DNA from 2 places in the Blautia wexlerae DSM 19850 genome. Region 1 is predicted to be linked to the other one. Evidence: riboswitches for the same ligand, from Rfam matches in the RefSeq annotation. Region 1 holds a riboswitch; the other holds the start of a gene.
The links. Region 1 has a riboswitch for ZMP and ZTP ahead of NQ550_RS02045 (formate--tetrahydrofolate ligase). Riboswitches for the same ligand answer to the same signal wherever they lie in the genome.
Positions count from the first base shown of each region.

Region 2: another riboswitch for ZMP and ZTP. It lies ahead of NQ550_RS05000 (IMP cyclohydrolase); the one in region 1 lies ahead of NQ550_RS02045 (formate--tetrahydrofolate ligase).

Region 1 is NZ_CP102267.1:441,537-449,000, reverse strand. It holds gene speE (polyamine aminopropyltransferase) at 1-279, opposite strand, end outside; gene NQ550_RS02050 (aminotransferase class I/II-fold pyridoxal phosphate-dependent enzyme) at 282-1,739, opposite strand; gene NQ550_RS22375 (DUF6783 domain-containing protein) at 2,359-2,451, opposite strand; gene NQ550_RS22370 (DUF6783 domain-containing protein) at 2,428-2,481, shown strand; gene NQ550_RS22365 (hypothetical protein) at 2,528-2,608, shown strand; ZMP/ZTP riboswitch at 2,779-2,864, shown strand; gene NQ550_RS02045 (formate--tetrahydrofolate ligase) at 3,029-4,714, shown strand; gene NQ550_RS02040 (aspartate ammonia-lyase) at 4,823-6,265, opposite strand; gene NQ550_RS02035 (LysR family transcriptional regulator) at 6,363-7,298, shown strand; gene xylB (xylulokinase) at 7,410-7,464, opposite strand, start outside.
Region 2 is NZ_CP102267.1:1,078,787-1,086,250, forward strand. It holds gene groL (chaperonin GroEL) at 109-1,728, shown strand; gene NQ550_RS04985 (DUF6106 family protein) at 2,098-2,601, shown strand; gene guaB (IMP dehydrogenase) at 2,711-4,168, shown strand; gene NQ550_RS04995 (peptidoglycan recognition protein family protein) at 4,414-5,118, shown strand; ZMP/ZTP riboswitch at 5,210-5,290, shown strand; gene NQ550_RS05000 (IMP cyclohydrolase) at 5,362-6,075, shown strand; gene NQ550_RS05005 (phosphoribosylaminoimidazolecarboxamide formyltransferase) at 6,205-7,389, shown strand.

The DNA.
Region 1 (7,464 bases):
CAGTTCTCTGGCAACTCCACCGTCACCGCCGCCGATGATCAGAACATTTTTTACATTGGGATGTACTGTCATTGGCACATGCGTAACCATCTCATCATAAATAAATTCATCTTTATCAGAGAATACGATCTCACCGTCCAGAGCCACAAATCTCCCAAATTCTTCAGACTCAAACACATCGATTCTCTGAAATTCACTTTCCCCTGAAAATAACTGTCGGTTAATCCGGACAGAAAGCTTTACATTTCCTGTATGGAACTCAGAATACCATAATTCCATGATCAGATACCCCCTTTCAGGACCTGAAGATGTTCTACCTTCGGATCCTCCATTCCCTGCATGGAACAGCCTTTGTCTCTTGCATAAAGAATGTATTCTACAATTTCCTGTGTCACCATTTCTCCAGGAGCAAGAATCGGGATTCCCGGAGGATAACACATAACAAATTCACCGCTGATCCTGCCTGCCGCCTGTTCCATGGGCAGAGATTCTTTCTCCGCATAAAATGCCTGCTGTGGAGACGCCACCACTGCAGGTGCGATATATTCCCCGGAAAGCATACCTGTGCTGTCCTTCTTATACAGACGTTCAATATCAGCCAATGCCCCTACCAGCCTCTCAATATCCTGAAGCCTGTCTCCAATGGAAATGTAAGCCAGAATATTACAGATATCTCCAAACTCGATCTGAATATCATATTCATCTCTGAGAAGATCATAAACTTCAATACCTGCCAGCCCATTTCCCAGTGTATAAATGGAGAGTTTTGTAACATCAAAATCAAAAACACTGGTTCCATTGATCAGATCCATACCATATGCATAATAACCGCCGATCTCATTGATCTCCTCTCTGGCATACTGCGCCATCCCTGCAACCTTTTCAAAGGATTCCTCTCCTCTGAGTGCCAGATTTCTTCTGGAGATATCCAGACTGGACAACAGAAGATAAGAAGCGCTTGTGGTCTGAGTCAGATTGATGATCTGGCGCACTTTCTCTGCATTCATACTCTTATTCAAAAGCAGCAGCGAACTCTGTGTCAGACTTCCGCCGGATTTGTGCATGGAAACTGCCGCCATGTCAGCACCTGCCGCCATTCCGGATACAGGAAGGTTTCTGCCGAAATAAAGATGGGTTCCATGAGCCTCATCTGCCAGCACCTTCATTCCTCTTGCATGAGCCTTCTTTACGATAGTCCGCAGATCCGAACAAATTCCATAATAGGTAGGGTTATTTACAAGAACTGCCACCGCATCCGGATTCTCATCCATAGCCTTCTCCACCTGACTGACTTCCATGCCAAGGGAAATGCCCAGCTGCGCATTCACCTCCGGGTTTACATAAACCGGAATTGCACCGCACAGTACCAGGGCATTGATGGCACTTTTATGTACATTTCGCGGCAGAATGATCTTATCCCCTGCCTTGCAGACAGACAGGATCATGCTCTGCACTGCAGATGTGGTTCCTCCTACCATAAGGAATGCATGCGCTGCGCCAAAAGCATCTGCTGCAAGCTCCTCCGCTTCTCTGATCACCGAAACCGGGTGGCAGAGATTGTCCAGCGGCTTCATAGAATTAACATCCAGCCCCACACATTTCTCTCCCAGCAACTGTGCAAGCTCCGGATTTCCTCTTCCTCTTTTATGTCCCGGCACATCAAAGGGAACGACTCTCTTCTTTCGGAAACGTTCCAGTGCTTCATATATGGGCGCATGCTGTTGTCTTTCATAATCCATTTGACATGTTCCTCTTTTCCTGTCGTCATGTACCGGCAAATACAGTTCTATCATTCAGCAATTGTATACTGCCTCAAACCGGCACAATGATTCAATTATTTCTCTATATATTCAAGTCGAACGCATGTGAGACACATCCTCGCAAAACGTTTATCTCCAACCATATCCTTTATATTTGCTATATCTGCACAAAAAAAGAAGCAGATAAGTTCATTCACCATCTGCTTCTCTCATGATCTATAGAATTTCTCAGGCTCTGTCTCTTTATATACTGACCGGATTTCCCGTATAAATCCGTCTGTATCCTGTGCCTGTTCCCGTATTCTGAAATATTCATGACTGCTGTCGTCTTCAATCGCTGGCAAATATATGCTATGCTCTTATTGACCGTTTCACAAGATGATGTGTGCTTACGCACTGATTATTATAAAGTAATCAACTTATAAAATTTGAGCTTCTAACTCAATCAATAATGTGGTGTCTCCCACCCGGCAACTGCCCCGCCTGTCCGTATGGCTTAACATTCAGAAACTGTCTCTGAATGTGAGCAAATATTTGCATGAAAACGATAGTGTCTTTTCATACTAAAGATGAGAATAACATATCTTCTGAACTGTTGTCAATTCCATTTTCCATATTTTGCACTAGAGCGTGTCTGAAAAAGGCTTTCTGCAAGATGTGCGTCACAATTTGTGGGATATTTTGCCCGGATGAGGGCGCCGTAGCGGGCTACGGCAACTGAATTCGGGTGAAATATCCCGCAAAGTGGGGGCGTGCAGATTGCGGGAATGATTTTTCAGACACGCTCTAGCTTTACCCGCTTTTTATATTTTCTTCATTTATCAGGGAAAACTGTGTCTATTTTTTAACAATTTCTTCCCTTGAGAAAACGTATTTTCTTTCATTACCAGGGATTACGATTCTCTTCTCTTATCAATTTGCACAACTTTTATCCAGTTTACTCACATTTTTTGACGTTTCAACAAAAATTTTCTTGACATTTTTTTCTCAAAATGATATATTGTATTCATCAATTGAAAGAACCTTCGAGTACTGACGGAAAGAGTGGAGTGCAAACCACGTGGAGTCGGAGGTTTGTGGGAGCCGACCGTCTGGGCAGTATTTGAAATATTCAGATACTGGCCTTTTTTTATAACTTTCAGGGCAGAAATCAGGAATACCAGGCAGATCGGCCAATACTTCTTTCAATTAATAATTGTTGCTGATCGCGGAGTGAACAGCAACAGAAGTTTTTCATGTTATGCGGAAACGAAAGGAGAAAAACAATTATGGGATTCAAATCAGACATTGAAATTGCACAGGAATGCGAGATGCTTCCAATTACTCAGATTGCAGAAAAAGCAGGTATTGACGACAAATATCTGGAGCAGTACGGAAAATACAAAGCAAAAATCGACTACAATCTTCTGAAAGAAAGCGATAAGAAGGACGGAAAATTAATCCTCGTTACAGCTATCAACCCAACTCCTGCAGGAGAAGGTAAAACTACTACTACTGTAGGTCTTGCAGATGGTATGCAGAGACTTGGCAAGAGTGTTATGGTAGCTCTTCGTGAGCCATCCTTAGGACCGGTATTCGGTGTTAAAGGCGGTGCAGCAGGCGGCGGATATGCACAGGTTGTTCCTATGGAAGACATCAACCTTCACTTCACAGGTGACTTCCATGCAATCGGCGCAGCTAACAACTTACTGGCAGCTATGATCGATAACCATATCTTCCAGGGCAACGCATTAAACATTGACCCACGTAAGATCACATGGAGAAGATGTGTGGATATGAACGACCGTCAGCTTCGTAACGTAGTAGACGGCCTTGGCGGAAGAACAAACGGTATGCCTCGTGAAGACGGATACGACATCACAGTTGCATCTGAAATCATGGCAGTTCTCTGTCTTGCAAGCGACATCAAAGACCTGAAAGAAAGATTATCCAAGATCATCATCGGATATACATACGGAAAAGTTTCCGAGCAGAAACCTGTAACAGCAGGTGACCTTCACGCAGAAGGCGCTATGACAGCCCTGTTAAAAGATGCTCTGAAACCAAACCTTGTACAGACTCTGGAACACGTTCCTGCAATCGTACATGGCGGACCATTCGCAAACATCGCTCATGGATGTAACTCTGTAACAGCTACAAAGATGGCTATGAAGCTTGCTGATTATGCAATCACAGAAGCTGGTTTCGGTGCTGACCTTGGTGCTGAGAAATTCCTTGATATCAAATGCCGTATGGCTGGTTTAAAACCAAGCGCAGTTGTAATCGTAGCTACAGTACGTGCCCTGAAATACAACGGCGGCGTTGCTAAAGCTGACCTTAACAATGAAAACCTGGAAGCTCTTGAAAAAGGTATCCCGAACCTGTTAAAACACGTTTCCAACATCAAAAACGTATACAAACTTCCATGTGTTGTTGCTATCAACGCATTCCCTACAGATACAAAAGCAGAGCTTGACTTTGTAGAAGCTAAATGTAAAGAACTGGGCGTTAACGTTGCTCTTTCTGAAGTATGGGCAAAAGGCGGCGAAGGCGGAATCAAACTTGCAGAAGAAGTTATCCGTCTTGTTGAAGAACCAAACGACTTCTCCTATGCATATGAACTGGAAGGTTCTATCGAAGACAAACTGAACCAGATCGTTCAGAAAGTATATGGCGGTAAGAAAGTAGTTCTGACAGCTAACGCTCAGAAACAGGCGAAACAGTTAGAAGCTCTTGGATTCGGCAACTGCCCGATCTGTGTAGCTAAGACTCAGTACAGCTTAACAGATGACCAGACCAAACTGGGTGCTCCTACTGACTTCGAAGTTACAGTACGTAACCTGAAGATTTCCGCTGGTGCAGGATTCATCGTAGCTCTTACAGGCGAGATCATGACAATGCCAGGTCTTCCTAAAGTTCCGGCTGCTGAGAGAATCGATGTAGACGAGACAGGTAAGATCACAGGTCTGTTCTAATCCAGTTGAAATCAATCGAATAATTCAAAAATATAAAAATCATATTTATATATGATATGTGTCCAGACGATTTTACAGGCGGGAAGATTTTCCCGCCTGTTTTTTTCTTTATTTTTTTATAAGATAATCTTTTCCGGAAATACCAGGTTCCGTCATATGGATCGGATCCAGAATGCGATTAAGTTCATCCTCGTCCATAAGCTTTTCTTTCAGAATCAGACTTCTTACAGATTCACCTGTCTTAATTGCCTTTTTTGCAATATCCGCAGCCTTCTGATATCCAAGATGGGGGCTGATTGCAGTGATAATACCTACACTGTTTTCTACCAGATAACGGCATCTTTCTTCATTTGCCGTAATTCCTACAATACAATTATCCACCAATGTCTGGACTGCATAGCCAAGAGTATCGATAGACTGGAACATGCAATAGAAAATAATCGGCTCAAACGCATTTAATTCCAGCTGACCAGCCTCTGCAGCCATGGTAATGGTAACATCATTACCAATAATATTAAAAGCAACCTGATTCACTACTTCAGGAATAACCGGATTAACTTTACCTGGCATAATAGAGGAACCATTCTGTTTTGCCGGAAGATTAATCTCCCCAAAACCAGTACGTGGACCGGAGGACATCAGACGGAGATCATTTGACATTTTGGAAAGAGTTACCGCACATGCTTTCACAGCACCGGAAACGGCTACAAATGGATCCAGATTCTGAGTGGAATCAATCAGATCAAAAGCCTGTATAAAGTCCATTCCCGATATTTCAGTGAGATTTGGAACAATTCTTCTCAGATAGCCCTCATCTGCATTAATTCCTGTTCCAATAGCAGTACCTCCCATATTAAGAGTCCGCATTTCATCCATTGCTTTATCCATTCTGTGGATATCACGCATGATTGCTACCGAATATGCCTTAAATTCCTGTCCCAGACGAATTGGTACTGCATCCTGCATCTGTGTACGCCCCATTTTTATTATGTGATCAAACTCTGTAGCTTTTTCATTAAGAGCATCATAGAGGCGAAGAAGCTGTTTTTTCAGATTCTGCAACAAACGAAGAGAAGTCATTTTACCGGCAGTAGGAATAACGTCATTGGTAGACTGTCCACAATTCACATCATCGTTAGGATTTATAATTGTATAATCGCCCTTTTTTCCTCCCAGTATCTCAATCGCGCGATTTGCAATTACTTCATTGGCATTCATATTTAAAGATGTGCCAGCTCCTCCCTGAACAGGATCCACAATAAATTCATTATGGAATTTTCCTGAAACAATTTCATCACATGCCTGGACAATCGCCTGTGCTTTTTTCTTCTCAAGAAGCCCCACCTCACAATTGGTTATCGCTGCTGCTTTTTTTATGTATGCAAGACTGTTAATAATTTCCGGATGCATATTCAGCCCCGTAATGTGGAAATTTTCAGCCGCACGTAAGGATTGTACTCCATAATATACATCTTCCGGAATATCCTTTACACCAATAGAATCCCTTTCTACACGATAGTCTGTTTTTTTCATAGTTATTCGCCCTCCCATGTATTTGCCCTCATTATATATCTCTGCTATAATATAATCAAATACATATATTTTTATAAAATATATAGTGTTTAAATTATATATTGGAGGAGTTTATATGTTTCAGGGAATGGAATACATCTATGAGGTCTACAAGGAAAAAAGCTTTTCCAAAGCTGCTGCTGCTCTTTTCATTTCGCAGCCTTCTTTAAGCGCCAATGTAAAACGTGTGGAAAACCGTATTGGCTATCCTATTTTTGATCGAAGTACCAAACCTTTGCAGTTAACTGAAGTTGGAAAACATTATATACAGGCTGTTGAAAAAGTCATGGATATTGAAAATAATCTCGAAAACTACCTACTGGATCTGGGAAATCTCAAAACAGGAACTCTTAATGTAGGTGGCAGTAACTTTTTTTCTTCGTGGATTCTGCCTCCCCTTATTGCTGATTTTTCCCAAAAATTCCCCCATGTTCAAATTTCTCTTGTAGAAGAAAGTACAGCAAAGCTATCCCAGTTTCTCCAGGCCGGAAAGTTAGATCTGGTAATTGATAACTGTATTCTGGATAACCAGATTTTTGAACATTATATCTACCAGAAAGAACAACTTCTTCTAGCGGTTCCCAAAAATTATTCAGTAAATACCAGACTGCAGGAATATCAGATTCCTATTGAGGAAATCCGGAACGGGCAGTTCCGTTCTTCTCATATTCCTTCTGTTCCATTAAACAAATTCGAGAACGAACCATTTATTATTCTTCGTTCAGATAATGATACCGGTAAGCGTGCACTTACCATTTGTCAGGAAAATCACTTTTCGCCTTCTGTAGTATTTCGCCTGGATCAGCAGATGACTGCCTATAATATTGCATGTTTGGGAATGGGTATCACTTTCATCGGGGATCTTCTGCTCTCCAGAGTTCCAACAAATTCAGAACTTGTTTTTTATAAGCTGCCCGGTCAGAGCAGTAAACGCACTGTGTTTTTTTACTGGAAGAAAGGCCGCTATATCAGCAGAGCCATGGAAGAATTCCTGAAGCTGCCCTTTTCCTGATATGTCATAATCAAATAGGCTATGGTGATTGGTCATCATCAGATGTACGTCAAAATGGGGTTGTTGTGCTAAATAAGCACAACAACCCCAGTATGTCAGGCAGATATTCGATTAGAACAATGGCTTCATCGCCGGATACAGAGTTCTGAACTTCTGATATCTCTCT
Region 2 (7,464 bases), 640 kb from region 1:
AATGAAGATACTTATAAGATAATATTTACAGGATGTAACATGAAATACCGGCTAAGTATCAGAAAGAATTCATAGAGATCAAAATTTGAATCAGGAGGTCATATTATCATGGCAAAAGAAATTAAATTCGGCGCAGAAGCCAGAGCAGCTCTTGAAGCTGGTGTAAATAAATTAGCTGATACAGTAAGAGTAACATTAGGACCGAAAGGAAGAAACGTAGTTCTTGACAAACCATACGGTGCTCCGCTTATCACAAACGACGGTGTTACAATCGCAAAAGAAATTGAACTGGAAGACGGATTTGAAAACATGGGCGCACAGCTGATCAAAGAAGTTGCTTCCAAAACAAACGATGTAGCAGGTGATGGTACAACAACAGCTACTGTTCTTGCACAGGCTATGGTTCACGAAGGAATGAGAAACCTGGCAGCAGGCGCTAACCCGATCATCCTCAGAAAAGGAATGAAGAAAGCTACAGATGTAGCTGTAGAAGCAATCAAGAACATGAGCCAGACAATCAGCGGCAAGAAACAGATCGCAAACGTTGCATCTATTTCCGCAAGCGATGAGACTGTTGGACAGTTAGTAGCAGATGCTATGGAAAAAGTTTCCAAAGATGGCGTTATCACAGTAGAAGAATCCAAGACAATGCACACAGAACTTGACCTTGTAGAAGGTATGCAGTTCGATCGTGGATATGTATCCGCATATATGTCAACAGATATGGAAAAAATGGAAGCAAATCTGGAAGATCCATATATCCTGATCACAGACAAGAAGATCAGCAACATCCAGGAAATCCTTCCATTACTGGAGCAGATCGTAAAAGTTGGTGCGAAACTTCTTATCATTGCTGAAGATGTAGAGGGTGAAGCTCTTACAACTCTGATCGTAAACAAATTAAGAGGAACCTTCCAGGTAGTAGCTGTCAAAGCTCCGGGATATGGTGACAGAAGAAAAGAAATGCTTCAGGATATCGCAATCCTTACAGGCGGCCAGGTAATCTCCGAAGAAGTTGGTCTGGAACTGAAAGACGCAACTATGGAGCAGTTAGGACGTGCAAAATCTGTTAAAGTTGCAAAAGAGAACACAGTTATCGTTGACGGTATGGGTGACAAAGATGCAATCGCAAACCGTGTTGCTCAGATCCGTGGACAGATTGAAGAAACAAAATCTGAATTTGATAAAGAAAAATTACAGGAAAGACTTGCAAAACTGGCTGGCGGCGTAGCTGTTATCCGTGTTGGTGCTTCCACTGAGACAGAAATGAAAGAAGCTAAGCTTCGCCTGGAAGATGCTCTTGCAGCTACAAGAGCAGCAGTAGAAGAAGGTATCATCGCAGGTGGCGGATCTGCTTACATCCACGCATCCAAAGAAGTTGCAAAACTTGCAGCAACTCTGGAAGGTGACGAGAAGACAGGTGCAAATATCATCCTGAAAGCTCTGGAAGCTCCTCTGTTCCGTATTTCTGCAAATGCAGGACTTGAAGGTTCCGTAATCATCAACAAAGTAAGAGAATCCGAACCAGGAATCGGTTTCGATGCTCTGAATGAAAGATATGTAGACATGGTAAGCGAAGGCATCCTTGACCCTGCAAAGGTTACAAGAAGCGCTCTTCAGAACGCTACAAGCGTTGCTTCTACATTACTTACAACAGAATCTGCTGTTGCAATTATTAAAGAAGACACACCTGCACCGGCTGCTAACCCGGGAATGGGAATGATGTAATCTTTAATAAACGATAAAATTATACCGCAGTATGCTTATAGCAATTCTCTGAAATAATGCATCTTAATCCAGCCCATCAGAGTGTGAAATCCTGCGTCAGATATCTTTGCCATGTGTCAGCACGCCTGCAGATATCTTCCTTGTCTTTCGCACTCTGCTGAACTGTCTTAAATGCATTATTTACGAGGATTGCTATAGATAAAAACAGCGCAGGCGGAAATATGTGAAACGGAACCGTCGTCATAGACGATGGTTCCGTTTTGTGATATAATGCAGAAAAACAGCATGATGAATAAAATATAATTGTTAAATATGCTGTGCAAAAAAAGCTGCTTTCAACAGCTGAACAAATGAAAAGGAGACGAAACAATGGGCGACTTGTATTCAGAATTACTGGTAAAGAAAGATAAGACGGCTAAAGACAGCCTGCTCAAATACGGTCTGATCGTTTTGACAGTGCTGGCAGTATTTGCCGGACTTATCATCACACCGCTGGCACTGATCATTGCCGTAGCGCTTGGAATTGCATGCTATTTTGTAATCCCGAAAACAGATGTAGAATATGAATATCTGTTTATCAATGGCGATTTTGACATCGACATGATCATGTCAAAGACAAAAAGAAAGAAAGTAAAGAGCTTCAAATTATCAGAAGCAGATCTGGCAGCACCGCTGGATTCCCACAGAATGGACTATTACAACGGAAACCAGAACATGAAAGTACTGGACTTTTCATCAGGAAATCCGGAGCATAAACGCTTTGGTGTTATCACAAGACTGGACGGAAATTTATGCAAGATCATCCTGGAACCGGATGAGTCACTTGCACAGGCTATGAAAAATTCAGCACCGAGCAAAGTTTTTTTGGATTGACATAGAATCTGATTTTTGTTACACTTGTTGAAAATAAAAGGACCAGTTGCTGGTTCCTTTTTACATTACAATAGTAATTTAATTTCATATACGCAAGGGAGGAAATGCAATGGGTACTATCATTGGTGAAGGCATTACTTTTGATGACGTGCTGTTAGTTCCGGCATATTCAAAGGTAATTCCGAATCAGGTAGATGTCACAACTTACTTAACAAAGAAGGTTAAACTGAACATTCCTATGATGAGTGCAGGAATGGATACAGTAACCGAGCATCGCATGGCGATCGCCATGGCGAGACAGGGTGGTATTGGTATTATTCATAAGAATATGTCCATTGAAGCGCAGGCAGAAGAGGTAGACAAGGTAAAACGTTCTGAGAACGGTGTTATCACAGATCCTTTCTATTTATCTCCTGAACATACACTTAAGGACGCAGATGAGTTAATGGCAAAGTTCCGTATCTCCGGTGTGCCGATCACAGAGGGCAGAAAACTGGTCGGAATCATTACCAATCGTGATCTGAAGTTTGAGACAGATTTCAGCAAGAAGATTAAAGAGTGCATGACTTCTGAGGGACTGATTACAGCCAAAGAGGGAATTACACTGGAAGATGCCAAGAAGATTCTGGCAAAATCACGTAAAGAGAAATTACCCATTGTAGATGATGACTTTAACTTAAAAGGCTTAATTACTATTAAAGATATTGAGAAACAGATCAAATATCCTCTGGCTGCAAAGGATGAGCAGGGACGTCTTCTCTGCGGTGCTGCGGTAGGAATCACTGCTAATGTACTTGCACGTGTTGATGCACTTGTAAAGGCATCTGTAGACGTGATCGTAATTGATTCTGCACATGGACATTCAGAGAACATTCTGAAGGCTGTACGCGAGATCAAGGCAGCATATCCGGAACTGCAGGTGATCGCAGGTAACGTAGCAACAGGTGCTGCGACAAAGGCTCTGATCGAGGCCGGTGTAGATGCAGTTAAGGTTGGTATCGGACCTGGATCTATCTGTACCACACGAGTTGTTGCAGGTATCGGTGTTCCGCAGATCACTGCTGTTATGGACTGCTACGAAGCTGCAAAAGAATATGGAATCCCGATTATTGCAGACGGTGGTATCAAGTATTCCGGAGATGTCACAAAGGCAATCGCAGCCGGTGCGAATGTCTGCATGATGGGAAGCATGTTTGCAGGATGCGACGAGAGCCCGGGAACATTCGAACTGTATCAGGGCAGAAAATATAAAGTATACCGCGGTATGGGATCTATCGCAGCTATGGAGAACGGAAGTAAAGACCGTTACTTCCAGGAGAATGCGAAGAAACTTGTTCCGGAAGGCGTAGAAGGACGTGTTGCTTACAAAGGACATGTTGAGGATACTGTATTCCAGCTCATGGGCGGTCTCCGTTCCGGTATGGGATATTGTGGAGCAGAAACTATTGAGAAGCTTAAAGAAACAGGCAGATTCATCAAGATTTCTGCTGCATCTCTTAAGGAATCTCATCCACATGATATTCATATCACAAAAGAAGCTCCGAACTATAGCGTAGATGACAAATAATAAATTTCAGGTGTAATATATGCCCCGGCTGGCTGCTGATGGAAAGAAATAAGATTTCCAGGCATGCCGGCCGGGGTATTTTTGCAGGGAGTAAAATCCCGTAAGAGAAGGTAAAAATGCAAAAGCATATAAACAAAAAGAAAAAAACAGATACCAGAACAGGGAAAACTGCAGTAAAAAAGAAAAACAGCAGGTCGAAAAGACGAAAGAGCAGCAGAGTAAGGCAGAGAAATCAGAGAATTCTTATGAGCCTTATGCTGCTCGTGATCATAGTTCTGAGTGGGTGGATCATAATAAATCGGGCCAGTGAAAATGGATGGAGTATTGGGGACTTTTTACATAATTCTGACACGATGATTTCTGATGCGGAACAGTCAGGAACAGATAATGCGGATTCTTCAGGCGGACCGGAACAATGGCAAAAAGAAGGGGCGCCGTACATAGATGTGGAACTGCTGACGCCGAATGAATATTCCAGACCGCAGATTCCCATTGAGAGTGTACAGTATATTGCCATTCATTATACTGCAAATCCGGGGGCAACAGCCATTGCAAACAGGAACTACTTTGAGAATCTGGCGACTACTCATGACACAAAGGTGAGCAGTCATTTTGTGGTGGGGCTGGATGGGGAAGTGGTGCAGTGTATTCCTACGTCAGAGATGTCCTATGCGACGAACTCACGTAATGTAGATACTTTGTCCATCGAGTGCTGTCATCCGGATGAGACGGGGAAATTTAATGAGGCAACTTATGATTCGGCAGTGAAGCTTTCTGCGTGGTTGTGCGTGCGGTTTGGGCTTACATCAGAGAACGTGATCCGGCATTATGATGTTACCGGAAAAAACTGTCCGAAATATTATGTGGAGAATCCGGATGCATGGATACAGATGAAATCGGATATTGCGGTGCAGATTGATGTTGATTATGGTTTGCAGGATGTTCAGTAAAACGAAAATTCAGCACAGTACAAAAAAATTTGCCTTGAAATCTACAAAGAAGTATTGTACTATAATAACAACGTGTGATTTTTTTTCACAACAGTGCCTGCATGACTGGCGGAAGTAGGATTACCTACAGGGAGTGCAGCGAGTATATGAGCCGACCGCCTGGGCAGCCTGGAAATTATTCAATGAATAAATAGGTTTCCCAGGCTTTTTTTAACCTTATTTTTAACGAAAAGGAGAAAAATTATGGAAATGTTATCACTGGAAAAAGAACTGAAAGAGAATTCCTATCCTGGCAGAGGAATTGTGATTGGACGTTCCGCAGACGGTAAGAAAGCAGTGACAGCTTATTTCATCATGGGCAGAAGCGAGAACAGCAGAAACAGAGTATTTGTAGAGGATGGTGAGGGAATCCGTACCCAGGCATTTGATCCGTCCAAACTTACAGATCCGAGTCTGATCATCTATGCACCTGTACGTGTACTGGGAAACAAAACAATCGTAACTAACGGAGATCAGACAGATACCATTTATGAGGGAATGGATCATCAGCTTACTTTTGAGCAGTCCTTAAGAAGCAGAGAATTCGAGCCGGACGGTCCGAACTATACACCTCGTATCTCCGGTGTTATGCACGTAGAGAACGGAAAATTCAACTATGCAATGTCAATTCTCAAGAGCAACAACGGAAATCCGGATGCATGTAACAGATACACATTTGCATACGAGAATGCCATTGCAGGAGAGGGACATTTCATCCATACTTATAAATGTGACGGAAATCCACTTCCAAGCTTTGAAGGCGAACCGAAATTGGTAGCAATTCCGGATGATATGGATGAGTTTGCAGAACTTCTCTGGAACAGCCTGAACGAAGATAACAAAGTATCTCTGTTTGTAAGATATATTGATATTGAGACAGGTAAGTACGAAAGCAAGATCATTAATAAGAATAAATAATAGTCACTTACTGAGTACAGATAGTGCTCATAGATTATTGTGAACATAAGACGATGCTTTCGCAGTAAGAAATTATTTACAGGAATTAATTTTAAAATACTTATTTGGTTCATACGGAGGATTTATATAATGAAAGAATTCGAATTAAAATATGGCTGTAACCCGAATCAGAAACCTGCAAAAATTTATATGGCAGACGGATCTGAGCTTCCGGTAAAGATCCTTTCCGGAAGACCGGGATATATCAATTTCCTGGATGCTTTTAATGGCTGGCAGCTGGTATCCAATCTGAAGAAAGCAACAGGACTTCCTGCAGCTACATCTTTTAAACATGTATCTCCTGCCGGTGCTGCTGTAGGACTTCCTCTTACAGAGACTCTGGCAAAGATCTACTGGGTAAATGATATGGACTGGAAGAATTTTTCACCATTAGCATGCGCTTATGCAAGAGCTCGCGGTGCTGACAGAATGTCCTCTTTTGGTGATTTTATTTCTCTTTCTGATGTGTGTGATAAAGATACAGCACTTCTGATCAAGAGAGAGGTATCTGACGGTGTTATTGCACCTGGATACACAGAGGAAGCACTGGAGATCCTGAAGCAGAAGAAAAAAGGAAACTACAATGTGATCCAGATCGATGAGAACTTTGTACCGGCTCCGCTGGAACACAAAGAAGTATTTGGTGTAACTTTTGAGCAGGGCCGTCAGGAGCTTGAGATCGATGATGCAATGCTTTCCAATATTGTGACAGAGAATAAAGAGCTTACAGAGGAAGCAAAACGAGATATGAAGATTTCTCTGATCATCCTGAAATATACACAGTCCAACTCTGTATGTTTCGTAAAAGATGGACAGGCTATCGGTGTTGGTGCAGGACAGCAGTCACGTGTACATTGTACAAGACTTGCAGGACAGAAGGCAGACAACTGGTTCCTTCGCCAGTGCCCGAAAGTGCTGAATCTGCCATTTAAAGATACAATTTCACGTGCGGAACGTGACAATGCCATTGATGTTTATATCGGGGATGAATATATGGATGTACTTGCTGATGGTATGTGGGAGAAAACTTTCACGGAGAAACCGGAAGTATTTACAAAAGAAGAGAAACGTGCATGGCTGGATCAGATGACGGATGTTACACTGGGATCTGATGCATTCTTCCCATTCAGTGATAATATTGAGCGTGCTCATAAGAGTGGCGTGAAGTATATTGCGCAGCCGGGTGGATCTGTGCGTGATGATGCTGTGATCGAGACTTGCAATAAATATGGAATGGTGATGAGTTTTACTGGTATCAGATTGTTCCATCACTAAATCCAAGTGACGTGTGAAAAAAATAATGGTTTGGGGCGCGGTTTCGGAGCCTAAGAAAAACTAAGCGTCAGGGAA